One region of the Pseudoalteromonas sp. Bsw20308 genome, then DNA from elsewhere that is predicted to be linked to it. Evidence: predicted binding sites of a transcription regulator. Region 1 holds the regulator's gene; the other holds the start of a gene.
What was found. Region 1 encodes sigma-54, which starts transcription at its own class of promoters, with help from an activator protein. Its sites were predicted from a motif close to GTTGGCACGNNNNTNGNNT; they were not measured.
Positions count from the first base shown of each region.

Region 2: a site for sigma-54 is predicted at 9,162-9,180, ahead of D172_RS02045 (BON domain-containing protein). Genes of this name have one in related genera too.

Region 1 is NZ_CP013138.1:799,293-810,152, reverse strand. Features, by position in the region: gene mlaD (outer membrane lipid asymmetry maintenance protein MlaD) at 1-240, opposite strand, end outside; gene mlaE (lipid asymmetry maintenance ABC transporter permease subunit MlaE) at 254-1,033, opposite strand; gene D172_RS03445 (ATP-binding cassette domain-containing protein) at 1,033-1,848, opposite strand; gene D172_RS03440 (calcium/sodium antiporter) at 2,117-3,085, shown strand; gene D172_RS03435 (KpsF/GutQ family sugar-phosphate isomerase) at 3,089-4,060, shown strand; gene kdsC (3-deoxy-manno-octulosonate-8-phosphatase KdsC) at 4,061-4,612, shown strand; gene lptC (LPS export ABC transporter periplasmic protein LptC) at 4,609-5,163, shown strand; gene lptA (lipopolysaccharide transport periplasmic protein LptA) at 5,153-5,695, shown strand; gene lptB (LPS export ABC transporter ATP-binding protein) at 5,692-6,417, shown strand; gene D172_RS03410 (RNA polymerase factor sigma-54) at 6,487-7,986, shown strand; gene hpf (ribosome hibernation promoting factor) at 8,013-8,300, shown strand; gene ptsN (PTS IIA-like nitrogen regulatory protein PtsN) at 8,305-8,757, shown strand; gene rapZ (RNase adapter RapZ) at 8,777-9,622, shown strand; gene D172_RS03390 (HPr family phosphocarrier protein) at 9,666-9,938, shown strand; gene mgtE (magnesium transporter) at 10,040-10,860, shown strand, end outside.
Region 2 is NZ_CP013138.1:486,803-497,662, reverse strand. Features, by position in the region: gene D172_RS02080 (EAL domain-containing protein) at 1-31, opposite strand, end outside; gene D172_RS02075 (hypothetical protein) at 326-673, shown strand; gene D172_RS02070 (CHAT domain-containing protein) at 941-3,079, opposite strand; gene D172_RS02065 (hypothetical protein) at 3,129-4,484, opposite strand; gene D172_RS02060 (hypothetical protein) at 4,738-6,465, opposite strand; gene D172_RS02055 (DUF4297 domain-containing protein) at 6,517-7,593, opposite strand; tRNA gene D172_RS02050 (tRNA-Ile) at 7,980-8,056, opposite strand; gene D172_RS21140 (YqaE/Pmp3 family membrane protein) at 8,337-8,495, opposite strand; gene D172_RS02045 (BON domain-containing protein) at 8,560-9,126, opposite strand; gene D172_RS02040 (LiaF domain-containing protein) at 9,443-10,108, shown strand; gene D172_RS02035 (VOC family protein) at 10,430-10,846, opposite strand.

The sequences.
Region 1 (10,860 bases):
TGGCAAGAACTCCTGTGGATGAACATAAATTGACTCTACTCGACCAATAACGACTCCGCCCACTTTTACTGGTGCACGTGCCTTTAATGACCCTATGTTTTCAAATTTAGCATTAAGTGTGTACGTCTCGCCTGAGCCGCTAATACCTGAATTGGCGACTTTAAGCGCAAGCATAGCAAACGCTAAAATTCCTAACGCCACAAAAAAACCAACTAAAATTTCTAATTTCCGTGAATTCATTATCTATACCCTATTAGCTGGTAAACATTACCGCTGTCAAAATAAAGTCAAACCCTAAAACCGCCAATGACGAATGAACAACCGTTTCGGTGGTTGCTTTACTGATCCCTTCAGAGGTCGGCACACAGTCATACCCTTTATAAAGTGCTATCCAAGTCACCACAATGGCGAATACAAAGCTCTTAATAATACCGTTTAGTATGTCTTGCTGAAATGATACTTGTGATTGCATAATTGACCAAAAGCTACCCGTATCAACACCAAGCCAATCAACTCCGACTAAATGAGCACCAATAATTGCCACTGCTGAAAATATCACCGCTAGTAACGGCATACTTATAAAGCCTGCCCAAAAGCGCGGTGCAATAATTCGTTTTAGTGGATCAATTGCCATCATTTCCAATGATGATAACTGTTCTGTTGCTTTCATTAAGCCTATTTCTGCAGTAAGCGCACTGCCCGCTCGCCCTGCAAATAATAACGCTGTAACAACAGGCCCGAGTTCTCGTAATAAACTTAATGCCACTAATGGCCCTAAACTATCCTCTGCACCATATCCAACTAATACCGTATAGCCTTGTAATGCCAAGACCATACCGATAAATAAACCTGACACCATAATAATGAGCAAAGATTGCGAACCCACCATGTAGAGCTGACGAATAAGTAGAGGTGTACCCTTTTTAAAGTTAGGTACATTTACAAGTGCGCCAAAAAGCATATAAGTTGAGCGACCCAGAGCCGCAAAACGACCTAGCGTCTTATGCCCTAATTTTTGAAATAAATCCAACATTATGCTTTTTCTCCAAGCAACTCATCTGCATATGTTTGAGCTGGAAAATGAAAAGGCACGGGACCATCAGACAAACCTTTTAAAAACTGTTGCACTAAAGGAGACTCATGATTGCGCATTTCGTCAGGTGTTCCACAACCAATTACACCCTGATCAGCGATAATAATAACGTGGTCAGCAATACTCATTACCTCGTTAACATCATGGGTTACAATTAAAGAAGATAAACCAAGCACTTCGTTGAGTGACTTAATTAATTTAACCAACACCCCCATAGAAATAGGATCTTGGCCTGCAAATGGTTCATCGTACATTATAAGTTCAGGGTCGAGCGCAATAGCACGTGCCAGAGCTGCGCGCCTAGCCATACCTCCCGATAATTCAGAAGGCATTAAATCTTTCGCTCCGCGTAGCCCAACAGCTTGCAATTTCATTAGCACAACCAACCGAATTAGGTCTTCACTCAACTCAGTGTGTTCCCTAATTGGAAACGCTATATTATCGAATACCGACATATCAGTAAACAACGCACCACTTTGAAAAAGCATACTCATTTTAGTTCGCGCTTCGTAGAGTTCTTTGCGCGACATATTTGGGATACTACCACCTTCAAATAAAATATCACCGGAGTCAGGCTTAAGTTGACCGCCAATTAAACGCAACATGGTCGTTTTACCAATTCCGCTTGGCCCCATAATCGCAGTGATTTTACCTTTAGGAACGCTAAAGCTCATATTTTTATATATGCTTCTATCGCCTCTCGAAAAGCTAACATCCTTGACTTCTACTATTGATTGCGACAAGTCGCTCTCCATAACAATGTTCACTAGTGCACCTATTTTAAAGCTTTTTTAACCAAGATGGAAAAAACAATTCGTAAGATTTTGTAATACACTTGCAAAAAGGAGTATAAGACTCGTTTATAACGGCTTAACTGCAGCTTAAGGTGCTGATATAAGCGCCTTAAAATATTATTCAACAAGTTATTGTAATTAGAGTTGACCTGACTCTTTTATTTATACTTTCACCTTTGCTTTTGTTACTATTCGCGCCATCTGTATTTTGAATAACTGGCTTAATATAATGGTTACCTCGTTTGTTATTTTAATTCTTGGTTTTGCGGCTCTTGTTTGGAGTGCAGACAGGTTTGTTTATGGCGCAGCGGCACTTGCAAAAAACTTTGGCGTACCAACCCTAATTGTAGGCTTAACTGTTGTGGCAATGGGTTCGTCAGCCCCAGAGATGATGGTTTCCGCTTCTGCAGCGCTCGCAAATAAAACAGATACTGCAGTTGGTAACGCTGTCGGTTCAAACATAACAAACATTCTACTTGTGTTAGGTATTACAGCGTTATTTAGACCTCTGTCTGTATCTTCAAGTACATTAAAACGCGAAATGCCACTGGTCTTGCTGATATCATTCGCTACCTGGTATATTTTTTCAGACAATTATTTTTCATTAGCCGAAGGTATCGCCTTACTTATTGGCTTTATCGTGTTTATAGGCGGTTTGATTATTATTTCACTGCGCGCAAAAAACCAAGATGACCCATTTATAACCGAAGCCTGTGACGACGTACCTAACGATGTACCAACTAAAAAAGCGGTATTTTGGTTAGTTATTGGCATGGTTCTACTCCCTGTTAGCTCACATTTTTTAATTGGTTCCGCAGTCGACATAGCTAAATACTTTGGCCTAAGCGATCTAGTCATTGGCTTAACTATTATTGCCATTGGCACGAGCTTACCGGAGCTTGCAGCTTCAATTGCCGGTGTATTAAAAAATGAAGATGATTTAGCTCTAGGCAATATTGTTGGTTCAAACATTTTTAATATATTGGCTGTGTTACCGCTCGCAGGTATTATTAATCCATCCATTATCGATCCGTCAGTAGCGAGTCGAGATATACTCATTATGATTGGTGCAACATTTGCTCTTATCATCATGTCATTGAACTTTAGAGGCACCCAACGCATCAATAGAGTGGAAGGTGGCTTATTGCTTATCGCATTTTTGGGCTACCAAGGGTATATTTTTAGTCAAGTAGGGTAAATAATGACGACGCTGAACTTTATCGAACAGGGTCTTCGTGTTCTCAATATTGAACGCCAAGCACTTAATGACATAGCGCAATATGTAGATGAAAATTTTCATCAAGCATGCCAATTAATGTTTGACTGCGAAGGTCGAATTATTGTTATTGGCATGGGTAAATCAGGCCATATAGGTAATAAAATTGCAGCAACACTTGCAAGTACAGGAAGCCCTGCCTTTTTTGTACACCCAGGCGAAGCTAGCCATGGCGATTTAGGAATGATCACCAAAAACGATGTTGTCATGCTTATTTCAAACTCAGGTGAGACGAGTGAAGTTTTAAATATTATCCCTGTTTTAAAACGCCTTGGCGCAAAAATAATCGCCATGACAGGCAATACTAAATCGACCATGGCAACACATGCAAATGTACATGTATGCATTAAAGTAGAAAAAGAAGCATGCTCTTTAGGGTTAGCACCAACGGCGAGCACTACAGCGACTCTTGCTATGGGCGATGCGATGGCAGTGGCTCTGTTAGAAGCTCGTGGTTTTACCGCCGATGATTTTGCGCTTTCTCACCCTGGGGGCAGTTTAGGCAAACGATTATTACTAACCTTAAAAGATGTTATGCACAGCGGCGCAAATACACCTATTATTAGCGTTTCACAAACCGTAAAAGATGCACTTATTGAAATGTCAGCCAAAGGCCTTGGTATGACAGCCATTGTTGATAAAAGTAATCAGCTCGTGGGATTATTTACCGACGGTGATTTACGCCGTATTTTAGAGCAAAGACTAGATATTCATACAACACAAATAGACCTTGTTATGACTAGGTCATGCACAACAGCGACACAAGATATTTTAGCTGCTGAAGCGCTTAATATAATGGAACACAAACGTATAAATGGCTTGATTGTTGTTAATGAGCAAAACCAGCCTATTGGCGCACTAAATATGCAAGACTTATTAAAAGCAGGAGTATTATAAATGCAATTTGAAGAACTCTATCAACCGCTGAGTGCTGATGCAAAAGCACGTGCTAAAAAAGTAAAACTACTTATATGCGATATTGATGGTGTATTTTCTGATGGCCGAATTTATCTTGGCAATCAAGGTGAAGAGCTCAAAGCATTTAATACAAAAGATGGTTTTGGCATTAAAGCGCTTATAAACAGTGGCTTTGAAGTGGCTGTTATTACTGGTCGCCATTCGCAGATAGTGCAACAACGTATGACCAGTTTAACAGTACAACATATTTATCAAGGTCAAGAAAACAAGCTTATTGCTTACGAAGAGCTAAAAAACAAGCTTCACCTAAGTGATGATCAAATTGCCTACATTGGTGATGATGGCCCCGATATGCCAGTAATGGAATTAGTCGGGTTTGCCGTTGCAGTTAACGATGCTCACCCACTAATCAAGCGTTTATCACATTACACGACACAGATGCTGGGTGGTTTTGGCGCAGTGAGAGAACTAACCGACTTACTTATGCTAGAGAACGACAAACCACTTACTAGCAAAGGTACTAGTTCATGAATACAGCGCGCATAATTTTAAGCGTTTTATTCATCAGCTGTATGGTTTGGCTTTGGTACCCTTATTTTGCACAAACAAATATGACAGCTCAGGTTGAAGCTGAAGTTATCGCTAAGCCTGATTATATTGCTATTGAGCTAAAACAAACGGCCTATGATGAAAATGGTAAAATTAATCATAAAGTTACAGCTGCTAAAATGGAATTATATCAACAGTTAGGCTTTACCTTTTTTGAAAAGCCCATTTTCACCTTATATAACGAAAAACAAACATGGCGAATAAATGCAGACGAAGCAACGTTATATGAAGGAAAACAATTAATTTTAGAAGGTAACGTGGTTGCCAAGAATCTTACTGATAATGCAATGATAGACAAGATTAATGCGGATAATATTCAAGTAGATATAAAACTACTCACGATGCGTTCAGAGCAACCCGTTATTGTTACGGGACCCAATTTAAAGATCACCGGTAAAGGCCTTGAAGCCGATTTAAAAACTGAAGTGATAAAACTTATTAACCATACGCGAACTATATATTATGACCAATAAAATTTCAAAAATACTTATTATTCCGACACTTATACTAGCTTTCAACCTTAGCGCTGCTGAACAAGCGATTCAACCTGCAGCGAATCAAATATCAATAAGTGCCGACAAACAAGAAGGCCAATTAAAAGAAAACGTCGGAATTTTTGAAAAAAATGTTGAGATTATTCACGGCAACCGCCGTATTACAGCCGACCGTTTAGAAGTACATAAACGTGATGAATTAGGCGATAATAAACAGCTACTAATTGCAACTGGTAGCCCTGCATATTTCGAAGAAAAACAAACTGATGGCACTATAATGAGCGCCAGCGCAAACGAAGTTCGTTATGATGTAGCTAAACGATTTTTAACCCTTATTGGCGATGCACAAGTATCGCAAGCGGGTCAAAAAATAAATGCCAAGAGTATTACTTACGATATGCAACAGCAATTAATTAGCGCTGAAAAAGACGAAAACTCAACCGATCGTGTGCATACTATTTTAGTACCTATTGAGACTAAAAAAGAAAAAAACGATAAAGGTCAGCCATGAGTACATTAAAAGCAGAACTATTAGCTAAAAGTTATAAAGGCCGTGAAGTTGTAAAAAATGTAGGTCTGGAAGTAAAGGCTGGCAGCATAGTCGGGTTACTTGGCCCTAATGGTGCAGGTAAAACCACAACGTTTTATATGATTGTAGGCCTTGTACCTAGTGATAAAGGCAAGATTTCTATCGACGATAACGATATTACTCTTTTACCTATGCATAGTCGTGCTAGATTAGGCATTGGTTACTTACCCCAAGAATCATCAATTTTTAGAAAGCTTACTGTTTATCAAAATTTAATGGCTATTTTAGAAACACGTAAAGAGCTAAATAAGCAAGCAAGAGAAGACACACTTAACAATTTATTAGATGAATTTAGTATTCAGCACATTCGTGATAGCCAAGGTATGGCATTATCAGGAGGCGAGCGTCGCCGAGTTGAAATAGCGCGAGCACTAGCCGCTGATCCTAAATTTATATTGCTTGATGAGCCTTTTGCTGGTGTTGACCCTATTTCAGTGTTAGATATAAAGAAAATAATAGAACATCTTAAAAATCGTGGTATTGGTGTGTTAATTACCGACCATAATGTAAGAGAAACTCTTGATGTTTGCGAAAAAGCCTACATAGTTTCTCATGGTGAGTTAATTGCTTCTGGTACACCAGAGCACGTATTAAACGATAAAACAGTACGTGATGTTTATTTAGGCGAACAATTTAGGCTGTAACATTTACGCCATGTCTTTAAGCATCTGCTAGTATTAATTATAACAACATAAAAGGATTGTTAGAGATACATGAGGCAATCATTACAGCTGCGCATGGGCCAGCAACTTACAATGACTCCACAGCTGCAACAAGCAATTCGCCTGCTGCAACTCAGTACATTGGATCTCCAGCAAGAAATACAAGAAGCACTCGACAGCAACCCCCTATTAGAGGTTGAAGAGCAAGATTACGCCGAAGATTCTGCTGGTAAAAACGAGCAAAAAGCAGATAACGACGATGTAACTGTTAGCGCAAATGCTGATGATGTTCCGAGCGAATATGAGCAAGACAGTGGTGAAGCACTTGCTAAAGATACGCTAAGTGATGAAATGGCTATGGATGTTAGTTGGGATGAATATATGAGCGCAGCCCCAGCGTCATCATCAGGACCAATGCCTGAAGATGAATCTATATACCAAGGCTCCTCAACTGAAACGCTCCATGAATACCTAATGTGGCAACTACAACTGACTCCCTTTAGTCCTACCGATGAAGCGATTGCGATTGCGATTGTTGAAGCCGTAGATGATTCGGGTATTTTAACGCTGAGCTGCGAAGAAATTTTAGAAAGTTTTAATCAAGAGAACGAAGAAGACAACGAAGTTGAACTTGACGAAATAGAAGCTGTTTTAAAACGAATTCAATTGTTTGACCCTGTTGGTATTGCAGCACGTAGTTTACAAGAATGCTTATGTATTCAGCTGAACCAATACGATAAAGAAACACCCTATATTAATGAAACAAAAATGATTTTAACCGAGCACATTGATCTATTAGCTGCTCGCGACTATCGTACATTAATGAAAAAAACAAAGCTCAAAGAAGAAGAGCTTAAAGAAATAATGACTTTAATACATACTCTTAGCCCAAAACCGGCGGATACTATAGTTAGAGAAGAATCTGAGTATGTAATTCCTGATGTATCGGTGAAAAAAATAAAAGGTCGCTGGGTTGTTGAACTAAACCCAGATAGCATGCCTAAAATCAGAGTCAACAGCCAATATGCAGCAATGTCACGCACCGTTAAATCAAGTGGTGATAGCCAGTTTATTCGCTCGCATCTACAAGAAGCTAAATGGTTTATTAAAAGTTTAGAAAGTAGAAACGATACACTATTAAAAGTAACTAATTGTATTGTTAAGCAACAACAAGGTTTTTTTGAGCATGGCCCCGAAGCCATGAAACCAATGGTTTTAAATGATGTAGCAGAAATGGTAGAAATGCACGAATCAACTATTTCACGCGTAACAACTCAAAAATATATGCATACACCTCGCGGTATTTTTGAGCTTAAATATTTTTTCTCAAGCCATGTAAGTACTGAAAATGGAGGCGAATGCTCATCAACAGCAATACGCGCTCTCATTAAAAAATTAATCGCAGCAGAAAACTCAGCAAAACCATTGAGTGATAGTAAAATTGCAGATATATTAGCTGAGCAAGGAATAAAAGTAGCGAGACGTACAATCGCAAAATATCGCGAATCTCTAGCTATTCCACCGTCAAATCAGCGAAAAAGTTTGATTTAAGACGCTAAACAAAGAGGGTAATGCTTATGCAACTAAACTTAACTGGTCGTCACGTAGAAGTAACTGATTCATTAAGAGATTATGTAAATACCAAATTTGCGAAGCTAGAAAGACACTCAGATCATATTAATAATGTTCATGTCATTCTTGATATAGAAAAATTAAACCAAAAAGCTGAGGCAACGATTCATGTAAGTGGAGCTGAGTTATTTGCCTCTACTGAACATCAAGATATGTACGCCGCCATTGACTCGCTGATTGACAAGCTCGATCGCCAAGTTATTAAACACAAAGAGAAGCTTGCTCGACACTAATATTATGAAATTAAGTTCACTTATATGCCAGGACTGCAGCAGAGCTGCGGTCCTTTTTAATAGTAAAAAAAGAATTTTAGAGTTCATCAGTCAACTTGCTCATGACAAGCTCCCATATCTTTCTCAACAAGATATTCTCAGCGCCTTAATGAATAGAGAAAAACTGGGAAGCACTGGTATAGGAAGAGGTATTGCAATCCCTCATGGGCGAATGAGCGGTGCAGAAGAGCCTTTAGCACTCGTATTAGTAAGCGAAACACCTATTAATTTTGATGCAATAGATAATCGCCCTGTTGATATATTTGTTGCTCTCATCGTACCTGATGGCGATAACCAGCAGCACTTAAAGACGCTCGCAACGATAGCTGATAAACTAAATAATAAAGATTTTTGTAAACAGTTACGCAGCGCAAAATCAGATACTGAACTGTATCAAGTTATTGTAGAACAATCGTAATTAACATAATGGGTGATAAATGGAATTAATTATCATAAGTGGCCGTTCCGGTTCTGGAAAATCGGTTGCTTTACGCGTAGTTGAAGATTTAGGTTATTATTGCGTAGATAATATTCCAATTAATCTGCTACCTTCTTTAGTGAGAAGTGTATCTGATAACTACGACAAAATTGCAGTTAGTATTGATGTCCGTAATTTACCAAAAGAGCAAGATGAATTTAACGATATCCTTGAATACTTACCTGGCTTTGCTAAACCGACTCTGTTTTATCTAGACAGTGAGGATCAAACATTAATTAAACGTTTTTCTGAGACTCGCCGTCTACACCCGTTATCAGTTGACTCATTACCTCTTGATTTAGCTATAAAAAAAGAAAAAGAACTACTCGATGTTCTCACGACTCGCGCTGACTATATGATCGACACGAGTGATTTAAGTGTTCATCAACTTGCTGAATCAATTCGTGAAAAAATTCTGGGTAAAAAAGATAAACAACTCATTGTTACTTTTGAGTCGTTTGGCTTTAAACACGGCATTCCTAAGGAAGCTGATTATGTCTTTGATGCACGCTTTTTACCGAACCCACATTGGGAGCCAGAATTAAAACCTTTAAATGGCTTAGACCAACCCGTAAAGGATTACTTAGCCAGCCACAGCATTGTCCAAAAGTTCACTTGGCAAATTCAAACTTTTGTACAAACATGGTTGCCACATTTAGAGCGAAATAACCGTAGCTACTTAACTATTGCTATAGGTTGTACTGGTGGGCAACATCGCTCAGTATATTTAGCACAAACGATTGGTGAAAGTTTTTCGATGACACATCCAAATGTAAAAATCCGCCATAGAGAACAAGAAAAATAACTCATTCAAAATAATCATCTGTTCAGCTTAGGTAGAGTAACTTATGCGTTTAGAAGACACTTTTTTAATAAAAAATAAATTAGGACTTCATGCAAGAGCCGCTACAGTATTAGCGCAACTTGCTATTAAATTTGATGCCTCAATCATGATATATCAAGATGATAAAGAAGCGCCTGGGGACAGTGTATTGGCTTTAATGCTACTGGAAAGCAGTCAAGGAAAAGAGGTAAAAGTAGTGTGTGAGGGCCCTGATGCCGAACAAGCTTTAAATGCCGTTGGTCAATTGATAGCACAACGCTTTAATGAAGAAGAATAGCACTTAGCTAAAAACCGAAACTAAGATAAACTAAATGTGGTTAATTACCCCATTAATAAACCTCCCTATCCATAGTTATATAGAAATCAATAAGGACGCCAATGCCTGAAGCTTTTGAACAAGACTATCCACTACAACAATTAAAACAAGTGACAAAGTCGCTTAACAGTGGTCAATTTGTTCAAGTTAGGCGGATGTTAGCAAAAACAGCTCCTTGTGATACCGCATTATTATTAGAGTCATCGCCGCATAAAATTCGCCGACTACTTTGGCAGTTGGTTGACCCTGATGTACAAGGTGATGTTCTTGAAGAGCTTTCCGAAGATGTTCGTTTAGGCATTATTGCCCAAATGGAACCTGAGCACATTGCAGCCGCAACTGAAGACATGGGCCACGATGACTTAGGTGAAGTACTCCGTAGTTTACCAGACACCGTTTATAAAGACGTTGTCAGCGCGATGGATATTCAAGACCGTGAACGTGCAACACAAGCACTTTCATATCAAGAGCGTTCAGCTGGCGCGCTAATGAACACCGATACGGTAACCATTCGTCCTGATGTAACGCTCGATGTTGTACTTAGATATATTAGGCTACGTGGGGAGCTACCAGAAGGTACAGATGACCTATATGTTGTTGATAAACACAACTGTTTTATAGGCGCTCTATCACTGAGTACGTTATTAACGAACCCACCTGAAAAAATTGTTCGCGATTTAATGGATGAAGATTGTGAATCAATCCCAATTTCAATGGATGAAAGTGAAGTCGCGCAACTATTTGAGCGCCATAATTGGATATCAGCACCTGTTGTGGATGATAACGATCAATTACTTGGTCGTGTCACTATCGATGATATTGTTGACGTAATTCGAGAAGATGCAGAGCATAGTTTACTAGGCTTAGCCGGTCTAGATGATGA
Region 2 (10,860 bases), 310 kb from region 1:
ATGCTTTAAACTTATACTGAAACTTTGGCACTATACAATTCCCAGAATGAATGGCTTTCAAAACTCCAATAAACATAACCTAATACTAACAATAAATTAATTTACATAAACACTTAAATTTTACTTTTGACTAGCAATGTTGCTAAAAACAGCATTATTTCACTTCCATCAATAGTGGCTAAAAATTTAATTGTATTTAACTCTCAGTTAAAAAATAGCAAAGAGCGTATGAGCTTTTAACAATAGCTAAAGCCTCAGAATGTAAAGCCTATTGCCGCCAAGTCTTTGAAGTAAATGGCTACATCGGGAAGGTAGTATTTATACAGTGAAAGGTAAAGGCGGCCTAATCCGTGATGTACTAATACCTAACGCACTGGCTACACAGCTAGAACAAAGGCGCTTAGCACAGCCTATAACGGTTCGTGATAGGGAAATTAACTATTTACAACGTTATGATATTGGTGGTGGTCATAAATGTTCATGCTCATTTTCAAAAGCATCTAATCGCGCTCTATTTTTTTCTAATGGCGGCCATGGCCTAAGGCATAGCTACGCACAAGAGAGAATGAATGAACTAAAAGGTTTGGGGCTTAGTAGGCAAGTAGCTCTCGAAACCGTGTCGCAAGAGCTTGGCCATTTTAGAGCTGAAATTACTGAGGTTTATTTAAAGTAACCGCCGATTTAAGTCTTGGAAGCTAGAATTAAAAGACTATTAAACTCCCCTTCCATATAGCTTTTATGGCAAAAGCAGTTGCAAAAATGTATAAAAATTCTTTTAGTCGACTTAGTAAGGGATTGGGAGCTGCATAAACTAGTTGTAATCACTCAGACCTAATATTACAGTCGCCGAATAGCGACTGTAATATTTGATAGGAAGATACAGTTCCAATCGATGAAAAATCTATTTATCGTAGGTTTTTTGTGAGGAGTATTAAAATAATTAGTGTTCATTCGCTTGCATTTTGATCTGGTGTGGTGAGCCTATGATTACTTGTTCAGGACTGCCAAATTGAAGGTATTTTAAACATTCAGGAAGTACGAAATCTTCATCAAGAATTCTTTGTATTTCATCAATATCTAAATTAATTTCTTTTGAAAGCAAGCTTTTAATTTTGGAGTGAAAGTCTTCTTGCAAGGGATCAACTTGCATTCCACATAAAAAGTTTAGATGAGTTTTCTTATCTGGAGTAGCTAGGTTTTCTTTTATCAAATAATCAATAAATTCTGTATAGTAGGTTCTTCTAATCATTCCAGAAATAAATGAAGACCAGCGGAGGCTTTTTCGTTCACGATTGATAATTATCGGTAAGTACTCTTGAAGCCTAAGCATTAATCGATAAATAAAAGTGGAAGCTTCTTTGCTTAAAATTGGCAGAGCGCTAGCAAGAACAGTTTTTGCTCCGCCATACAGAAATCCATTTGCAGTAGAAAAGTGGTTCCTGTCAATAGGGCCAGTATCACATGAGCTTAACACTACAATCGGTGGTATCCCAGCTTCCTCAATAAGATCATAGACTGAAACTACTTCATCTTTTAAACAAATAACACCTCCTCCGTTTTCATGATGTCCTCCATGGAGATCAAATATTACTATTGGACTTTTTGAGTTGTTTAACGCTGAAACAAGCTCATCATAATTCGAAGGGGTCACTATTTTTGCTTTCACCTTAAACTGATTTTCGCTATTACCAAAACCACACCTATTAAAAACTTCGAGCTTTGAAGATAAATCATCTTTTATAATGTCATCCTCTTTAAAAGAGCTAACTATAAGAACTTCACTAAGGGATTCCATAGTAATAAATGTGTTCCTTGTATCTACTAAGCACATAGTTGTTAGCCATCCTGGTGAAATAGGCAAACGGCTGACATTGTGTGCAATCATAGTAGGAAGACCATTGTGAGAAGACCACTCTATAGGTAAGTTAGATACTAGTTTTATTTCCGATGGGCGGTGGTCATTTAAGTAATCAAAATATCCAGAAGCTTTTTGATTGATATTATCCCTAAGAGCTCTAAACTTAATTTTTAAACTTCTTTGATTGTTCTTTCTATCGTTGATACCAATATCTTTAAGATTACCATAGACATCACTGTTACTTATTGGGATTTTGGCACTTGGAATAAGGTTTGAGCATGAGTACAACCCGATTAAAGTTTCTGAAAGTAACTTTTCGTTGTAGGCCTCATCAAAATACTTATTTTTCTCTGATGTTTCATTAAAACCATTTTTTAAGGCTAATTTGATCGCTTTCTCCAGCACTTTAGGGTCAGAGAAGCCTTTGTGCTTCAGAGCGTTTTGTGTGTATTCGCCTTTGTTTATTTGAAAGTCAAGATTTGTCGAGAAGTCAGAAAAGACAATCTCAATAGGGGGTAAAGATATGGGTAGTGATAAGTTTTTAGCAATGTCATTTCTAATGTAATTTAGTAGATTTATAGATTCGAATATTTCATCTTCAGAGCATTCATATCTGAAGTTTTCATAGCTAAAGCTCAACTTTGCAGACTTTAAAACTAATATATTGGCTTCAGTGTATATAGATCTATTTAACTCGATATCAGAATCTATTAAATTACTAGATTTATCAATCGAATATGTTTCCCTTAACTCGGAAATTACATCTTTTTGTTCAGAATCAAAATCGAGGTGAAACCTGTCTAAATGAGTGATTAGAGTTGTCTTGTCTATACTGCTTAAACAATTATCTTTAGATTTTTCAAGTGAACCTTTTGGCCCGAGGATATAAATTCCCTCAGGGACTTTCAACCCATCATTAGAAAGGCCATTACAAAATACCACTTTTATTTTAGAGTCAACATTTTCAACTTCTGAAAGACTTGAACAAAATCTAATTTTATATCCATCAAAAAAACCTGATAGCCTATGCTGTATTGAAGTCTCTTTATTGCAGTAAACTTCACATAAATCTTTTGGTAATTCACTAATTTTTCTGAAAATATCTATTTTATTTATTAATTCAAGCGGGTATTCATTTAAGTAAGAGTGAGCTTTATTTTCCTTGTTAATCATTATTATATAGGCAATCGTAAGGAAGCTAAGTTGTTCTTGTGGGATCAAGTTTCATACCTCAAATCTTTTGAAAACTATTTAAAGAATCATGCCATTGTTATAAATCAGGAACTACTTCCAATACAGTTGTAATGGAATTCAGAATATCACCTTCACGCTGAAGGCTAACTAAATCACCAGAATCTGGGTCAATCCACATATGGTTGATAGTGTTGAAACAATTAATATCAACTGGAATTAAGGCATTTGGATTGTGATACATTATTACGCTTTCGGACCAGTCTTCTTCGTAGTTTTCATCATCAACATCAGTCATAAATGGCAGTGGCTCTAACGAACTAGGGTCTGGGTGCAGCATGACGCCCGTCCGAAACATTTTTATATTGTCGCAACCCAGGCCAGCTAGTTTCCCCATTCTATTGAACTTGGTGATAGTTGCTGTGTTAGTAAATAATACTGCACTTATATTTTCTGCATTTTCAGTACCAAAAAAATTGGATGGGATAGTTTTCCCTTCCCAAGTATGCGATTCGATATCCTCTTCAACGAATTTCTTGTGGCCATCAATTTCTGCAACTCTAACCCGTTTGCCATAAAGGTATTCGACTAATGCATTACGAGTCCAAGTCATTGAACCTGGCATATGATAATCATGAATTGCTAATATGAGTGGCTTCCCTTGAACATGGGGCTTCTCCCAGTACTTTTTCTGAAGCTTAGAAAAAAGGCTACTCCCAAACTTTATTGGCATATAATCATCACAAAGTCTTTGCATTTCTTCATCAGACTGAGGAGGTTCAGGATCAGGTCTGTCAGGGTTTTGGCTGGGGTTAACTGTTACTGCTTCAATACAAAACGGATTGCCGTAGTAAGAAACCATATAATCCGGTGCATTATAGTCTTGATTAAATTCGAAACCTGCGTCATAAAGGAAAATATATAAAAAAAGTTCCCATAATCGAGCATCAAAGCCGTGGGTTTGGAATTCCTTAATATAATTCCCATCTACATCAATATAACTATAAACAGCCTCTACAATTAAGTTTCTTGCAGCTTCCATCCGCTTTTCATTTGCCAGTACTCTAAAATATTCATGCTGGTTAGCTTCATCTACAACAGGCAACAATATGTCATGTGGAGGCTTGACTTCATCACCCTGAACATAAACATCTTGGTCATCATTGACCAATACGTCTATTTTCTCAGCAAGCTCTTTTTCTGCATCTTCTATAGTTGGATGACTGCATGACACATTCCAAGCACGAAATAGACGCCTAGCGTCACGAACCAAGATTACAAAGTTATAATCTTGGTCAGCTTTATCTAAAATTAAAGTGGCTAAAACTTTTCTATTGCCAGCTTCATACCACTTTATTTCATTGCTCATTACCCTAAGTAGTGGCTGTCTTGCATAGCAGTATGCATTAAATTGTTTTTGGGATATTTCTCTCATAACTTCCCTGTTTCTTAGTAAATATTCTATGACAATTCAGGCACGTTCTCTTGTGACCAATAATCTTCTATCAGGACTTTGAATGACAGCCCTCCCTATGAAGGGTCTAACAATAGTTCTACCGCATCAACAACTTTAAGTTAATAGTTCAAGCAGCACATTAGCAAATACTCAATAGACTATAGGCGCCATTATTCTTTCGCATTAAGGAATGGCGGAAAGGAATTAAATGAATTATATTCAGATAGTTAGTTTAGCTTTCACTTAAGGGCAAACTAATATCAAGTGAATCATATTCATGTTTTAATTCCTTATAATGTAATTTATCTAAAAGCCTTGAACCGTTGAGTTTAATTTCATGGGCCTCTCCTCTTATTGAATCAAGAGCACTATGCTCCATACCACATAAAATTATTTGAAAACTTTGAGGAATGAATAACTTTATTACCTTTAAGATATTCTCATACCTATGACCAGCCTGCTCGTGTTGATTTGGTGTATCAATGATAAATGGAGCAATGCTACATTGATCAACGTCGGCTATTTGTTTTAAAACTGCTAACTGATATGCAAGTAGTCCCCTTGTTCCCTCTGCAGCTCCTCCACCTAGAAGCTTTTTATAGTCAGTAGGAGATTTAACCTTACTCAGATTTATACCTTCAGCTCCAAGGGTTTGAATGTTTTCAAGTAAGTTACCCATAAACATTTCGTTTAACTCTTCTCGCTCAAGCTTAGTCAATAGTTTATCTCTTTGCTTTTTAAGGTCTTTTTCTATGGACTCTGAGCTGGCAACCGCCAATTCTTTAGACTGGAGAGACATGTTAATTTGAGTATCAATATTTTTATGGGCAAGAGAACTTAAAGCTTGATTGAACTTTGTATCAGACTCATTCTCTTGCTCATCGATAAGGTATTTTTTATTAATTCGATCTATCTCAGACTCGACAAAGTTAAGCTGTAACCCTAAATCATCAAGCTCAACCTTTTTAATATGTAACTCTTTTTGAATTACTTCAGATTGAACCTCTAATGACTCTTTATCCTTAAGTAAACCAGCTCTATTTATGAGTGAATTATCATGCTCAACTCCACATAGGGGGCATTCTAAAGCATCCTCGGCCACATTTTCGACTGCAAATACATAATCTTTCTCTAATGCATTAGCAGCTAATATTGATAATTTTAGCTGTTGTTCTAAATCATATATTTCAGAACGTAAAACAGTTTGCTTCTCAAAAATTTGAGTCTGGAGTTCTGAGTGACTATTTAGCTCAATTTCTATTTCAATTTGAATTTTTTCTAGTTCATCTTTACTTAAAGCTATAACTGTACTTTCACTTGTCTCAGCTAAAACTTCTTTAGCATTGGTTATACGTTCAATGCTTTTTTTAACTTCTTTTTGAACTGACTTCTCTTCGCTTATTTGCTCTTGAACCTCAAAATATTCAGGTTTTAAATATCCGCAAAAGTACTTTATTAGAGGTGGCTTAAAGTTTGTGAACTGTTGAAGTCTTTCAAATGAATTCCAAGGTTCAGACCAACTTTTTAACTGATCAATATAAAAAGGCAAAAAGTAATATGTGGGGGGGAGCTGTTCAAGCTCTTCCTGTCTATTTTCAAGCTTACAGTTGAAGCTAACAATGCTGGCAAACTCTTCCGCAAACTCTCCTGAAATAGAAGTAAATTTACGAAGCTTACCTAATTTTTTTCCTAACAAAATTGTATTTTTATATCTACTAATTATGTACTTTACTCCATTAACCGTAAAGTAAGTAATTGTTTTAACATCATTAGATTTCCACTCCTCATCGAATTGTGGCTCACACCCCATAGACCAGAGTAAACTTTTTACAAGAGTCGACTTCCCTATACTATTATCGTTTCCTGTAACGAGATTCACTCTCTTTAGAAACTCGAACTGATTCGCTTGTTTTTTCGAATCGGATATCAGCACTAACCGTTGAAATATCAAGGCGCTCATTTTTTCTTTCCCTAAGGTTTCTAATTAGTATTTTATAGTTAATTTGCATAATTAATTCGTCAAAAATTGATAAAGGACCTCAGCCATTAAGTCATCATCATTTAAGACTTTTGACCTCAGACCATCATGTTTTGCTTGCTCTAGTAAGGCATATATTAAATCTTTGTCAGACTCATATTTTGTTTCATCTACTTTAGCTCCAGAACGTTTAAACTGGTTTAATAAGTGATTATCAAGTGAGCTTATAAAACCCACCCGCTTGAGCGCGAGTAAACTTAACTTATCTCTTAAGTTTCTTATTTGCCGATGTCTCAATGAAAATACTTTACTAACTTCATTAAAATCTTCTTTGATTTGGTTTACCGAAGGATGACTAGTATGGATAGTAATAGTTTGGCTTACTTCCTCGGAAGTTAAAGATTTTTTTTCTATCAACCTTTCCCAATCATTATAATCAAACTCAAGCCTAATTTTTCGTCCCATATCATCAGCTATGGCTCTATATATAGAAACAACATTTGTCTGGGCTCCAGGGAGCAAGGTATTAATCAGTTTTGCAAATTCCCCTAAAATAAAATTCTCTTGGTTTTGAAGTTGTATTTCAGGAATAATAAATTGAAGGTGTTCAGGTAGTACCTGAATACCTAGCTCAGCTTTAATAGACGCAGTCAACTCAGCAACAGTATCTTCTTTTAGGTCACCTGTTTTGATAATATCTAGGTTTAAATTATTAGTTGTTGGAAGTGAAAAACCATTAGATGAAACCAAACCAATAGTGGAAACCCGATCTTCATACTGCTTATTTGAACACGAACTCAATAGCTTACCCAGCACAGAATTTTTAGCTGGTTGATCAGGTTTAGATTTAACTCTTTTTGTTAGTGAGGCAGCAGTAAATACCTTCTGCTGGTTTTTTACTTGATAGAAGTCAAATTTTGCATGCTTGGGGTCCAAGCTATCAGAAATTACAACATCTTCATGATATTCAACTAGTAATGCATATTCTTGCTTATTACTGTGCTTTTCAATTATCTTACACAACGCCCAGTGATACTGAAAAGTGTATTTTCCAAAAGTGCTAGCACCGGCATTTTCTCTTTGGGGTTCTGCAAGGACATTGTCAGTCATATGACATTAATCTCGATCTATTTCCTTATAAAACTTAGTATTACATGATAACTTCAATTCACAAAGTTGAATATGCAGCTTAATTTATCATTTTAATTTTGTTTATAACTCCCTTCTACGCGCCTTCATAACTTCACCATGAATGATCTTTTAACTTTATCATTTGATTAAAAGAGGTTTTTAATGGAGGTAATATATTAGAAAGCCATTCCTTACAATTTTAAGTATTTAATAAATGCTTCTATCTAATCATTGAGAGACGCACCAAAATAACTATAAGTCTTAAAAGTTACAAGGTTACATTAATTTGGTATATTAAAAAGTAGCACAGAGGTAGCACAGGGTAATTTCGGTTAGTATGTATTTACTTGGAAAGCTTGTAAAAGTGGTGGCCCCTCCCAGACTCGAACTGGGGACCTAACGATTATGAGTCGTGTGCTCTAACCAACTGAGCTAAGGGGCCAACTTTTATATAACTGCTAGGCAGTTAATTTTTGAAGCGTTCAGTCACAGAGCGACTAAAGCGGGTTGCAGTATAAAAACTTTTTGGGGGCTTGTCACTACTAAAAAACCTTTATTTTAACAATCAGTAAGCTAACTGCTTAAATAGTAATCTTTTATGAGGGAGTAATGTGTAAAAATGAGGAATTTAAGAGAAGGGATTCATGCAAGCCAATTAAAAGTGCCTATTTAAGCTGTATTTAAAATTGACTTACACAACTAATAATACAAATAACACAACGTTACTTTTTAGCAATAATATAAATGGCGTGTATTAACCCTGGGAAATAACCTAGCAGTGTTAATAAAATATTTAACCAAAAATGCATACCTAAGCCTACTTGCAAAAATACACCTAGTGGCGGTAATAAAACTGACAATATTATACGAATGATATCCATAACTTAACTCCTTTAAAATTAAAAAACAAAAAGCCCAGATTCACTGGGCTTTGAGTATAGTGCATTATTCAGCAACGATAGATAATTTATCTACCACGTCGCGCACATCTTCAGCATTTTTGGCAATTTTAACCGCTAGCTGTTTTTCAGCTTCAGATTCTACAGAACCGTTTAGAGTTACAATACCGTTATCGGTATCAACATCGATGTCTGTACCACCAACTTCTGAGTCAAATAGGAAGCGTGTTGTGATTACGGTGGTGATTTTAGCGTCTGTTAGGTCGTTATCACCATCATCCATCATGTCTTTGTCTGTGTTTTTGGTATCCATGTTTTTTACAACAGTCAGGCTGTTTTCAACATCGGATACGCCATCTAGGCTAAGTACAAGTTCTTCTGCTAACTCTTTTTCAATTTCGCTATCAACTTTACCTGTAAGTACTACCTTGCCATTTTTTACATCAGTGTTAATGTCAAAGTTGTTTAGATTAGTGTTCATAAGTAGCACTGTTTCTGCCTTACCATCAATCCAAGCATCTTTACTTTCGTTTTCCCAGCTGTTTGCTTGGGCACTCATAGCCGTAGTACCAAGAACTAAAGCCGCGATAATAGATTTGTTAAATGTTTTCATAATCTTTCTCCTTTTGATTAAAGACACTTTAACTAATGCGAACTTTAGGCCAACTAAATTTAACATTTAAATTCAATGGGTTGGGAATTTAAATCAACTCATTTCATGTTATAGCCGTGTAACTATTTACAGACTCATCGGTAAAACTTTCTCACATTGTGAAAATAGCTAGATAATTGCTGTTTTGGTTAATCTATCGTTAATATAACAAAACTAAAAACAGACTGAAAAATTAAGCCTCTGATAATTATTGAAATTATATTTGGTACGCCGTTTGCTTACTCACCACCAATAGTAAATATAATAAGGAATACCCATGTCTGTAAAAGTTGAAGACCGCCCAATAGAGCATGTACGCGAACAAGTGATAGATCAATTAATTTATAATTACAGCCATGGCGTTATTTCAGTGGATGCATTTGAAAGACGCTTAGATGAGGCTATGGATGCAAGTAGTAATGAAGCTTTGTTAATCCTAGTTGAAGACTTAACACTTAATACCGATCAGCAATATAAAGCAGAAAAACAATCGCAATTTACTCCACATTATAGTGCACAGCAAAACAGCGATGATGATTTTACGCTACGCAGCATTTTGGGTTCTAACGAGCGCAGTGGTCAATGGGTTGTGCCAAAAAATATATACTTAACCAATTTTATGGGCTCTGTAGTGCTTGATTTTACTGATGCCATTTTTACCCACCAAAATGTAACGATTCACGTTAACTGTATTTTTGGTAGCGATGAAATTTATGTACCAGAGCATGTAAATGTAGTCTCTAAAATGTTTTGTATTTTAAGCAGCCTTGAAAACAAGTCGGTATCGCTTAACAAGCGCCAAGGGCCCACTATTCATATTGAAGGTAAAGCAGTAATGGGATCGGTTGAAGTTAAAATAAAACGCACCATAAAAGAGAAGTTTATGAGCTTTGCAAACGAGCTAAAAACACAACTTGGCGTTAATAATAACCGCTCATTATAATTTATCTAGCAGCGCGTTAGAGTCGATTGACCTTTAAGGTCAGATATTGCCTTAATTAGGTGCGTTTAATTGCTGCCCGAGATTTGTAACCTAAATAACCTGAACTCTGGATAATAAATCTATCTCAAGCAACTATTTTCAGTGCTAACTGCAGTCCTAGGTAGAGCCTTTCGTTAGCCTGTGTTTGGCATTTATACGTTGTTATTACCTATTTATAGGGAATAAGCACACCACATAGGTGTGTTCTACTAAAAACCAAACACACGGCTTAAAATTCAACTTCGAAAGATAAATAAGCCAAAGTTACTGCCTGACGTTTTATTATAAATCGTTATTTCGCTCGCTTGGTATATCACTTAAATATTCTACAAACTCTACTTCAAATCCAGCCGGATCGATAAAATAAACATTTTTTCTAAATGGGTTGTCACCGCCTTGTTTATCTATTTTAAAATCAACTTGTTGCAAACGCTTTACTACTGCATCTAAATTTTGGGTAACGTAAGCAAAGTGCGCTAAACCTAATTGATGGCCTGCTAAATCTCGGTTTTCACCTTCACCATGATCGCTCATTGCAATGTATTGTGTGTCATCACCAAAATGCACCCAGCGCCTTGGTTTACCATGCCAAGTGCCCCTACCTTCACTTCGGATTGACCAATGAGGGAATACCGCTTGATAAAATTTAATCATATCCTCAATATTATTAACCACTAAATTGACATGTTCTAAATACATAATGTGTCCTTCTT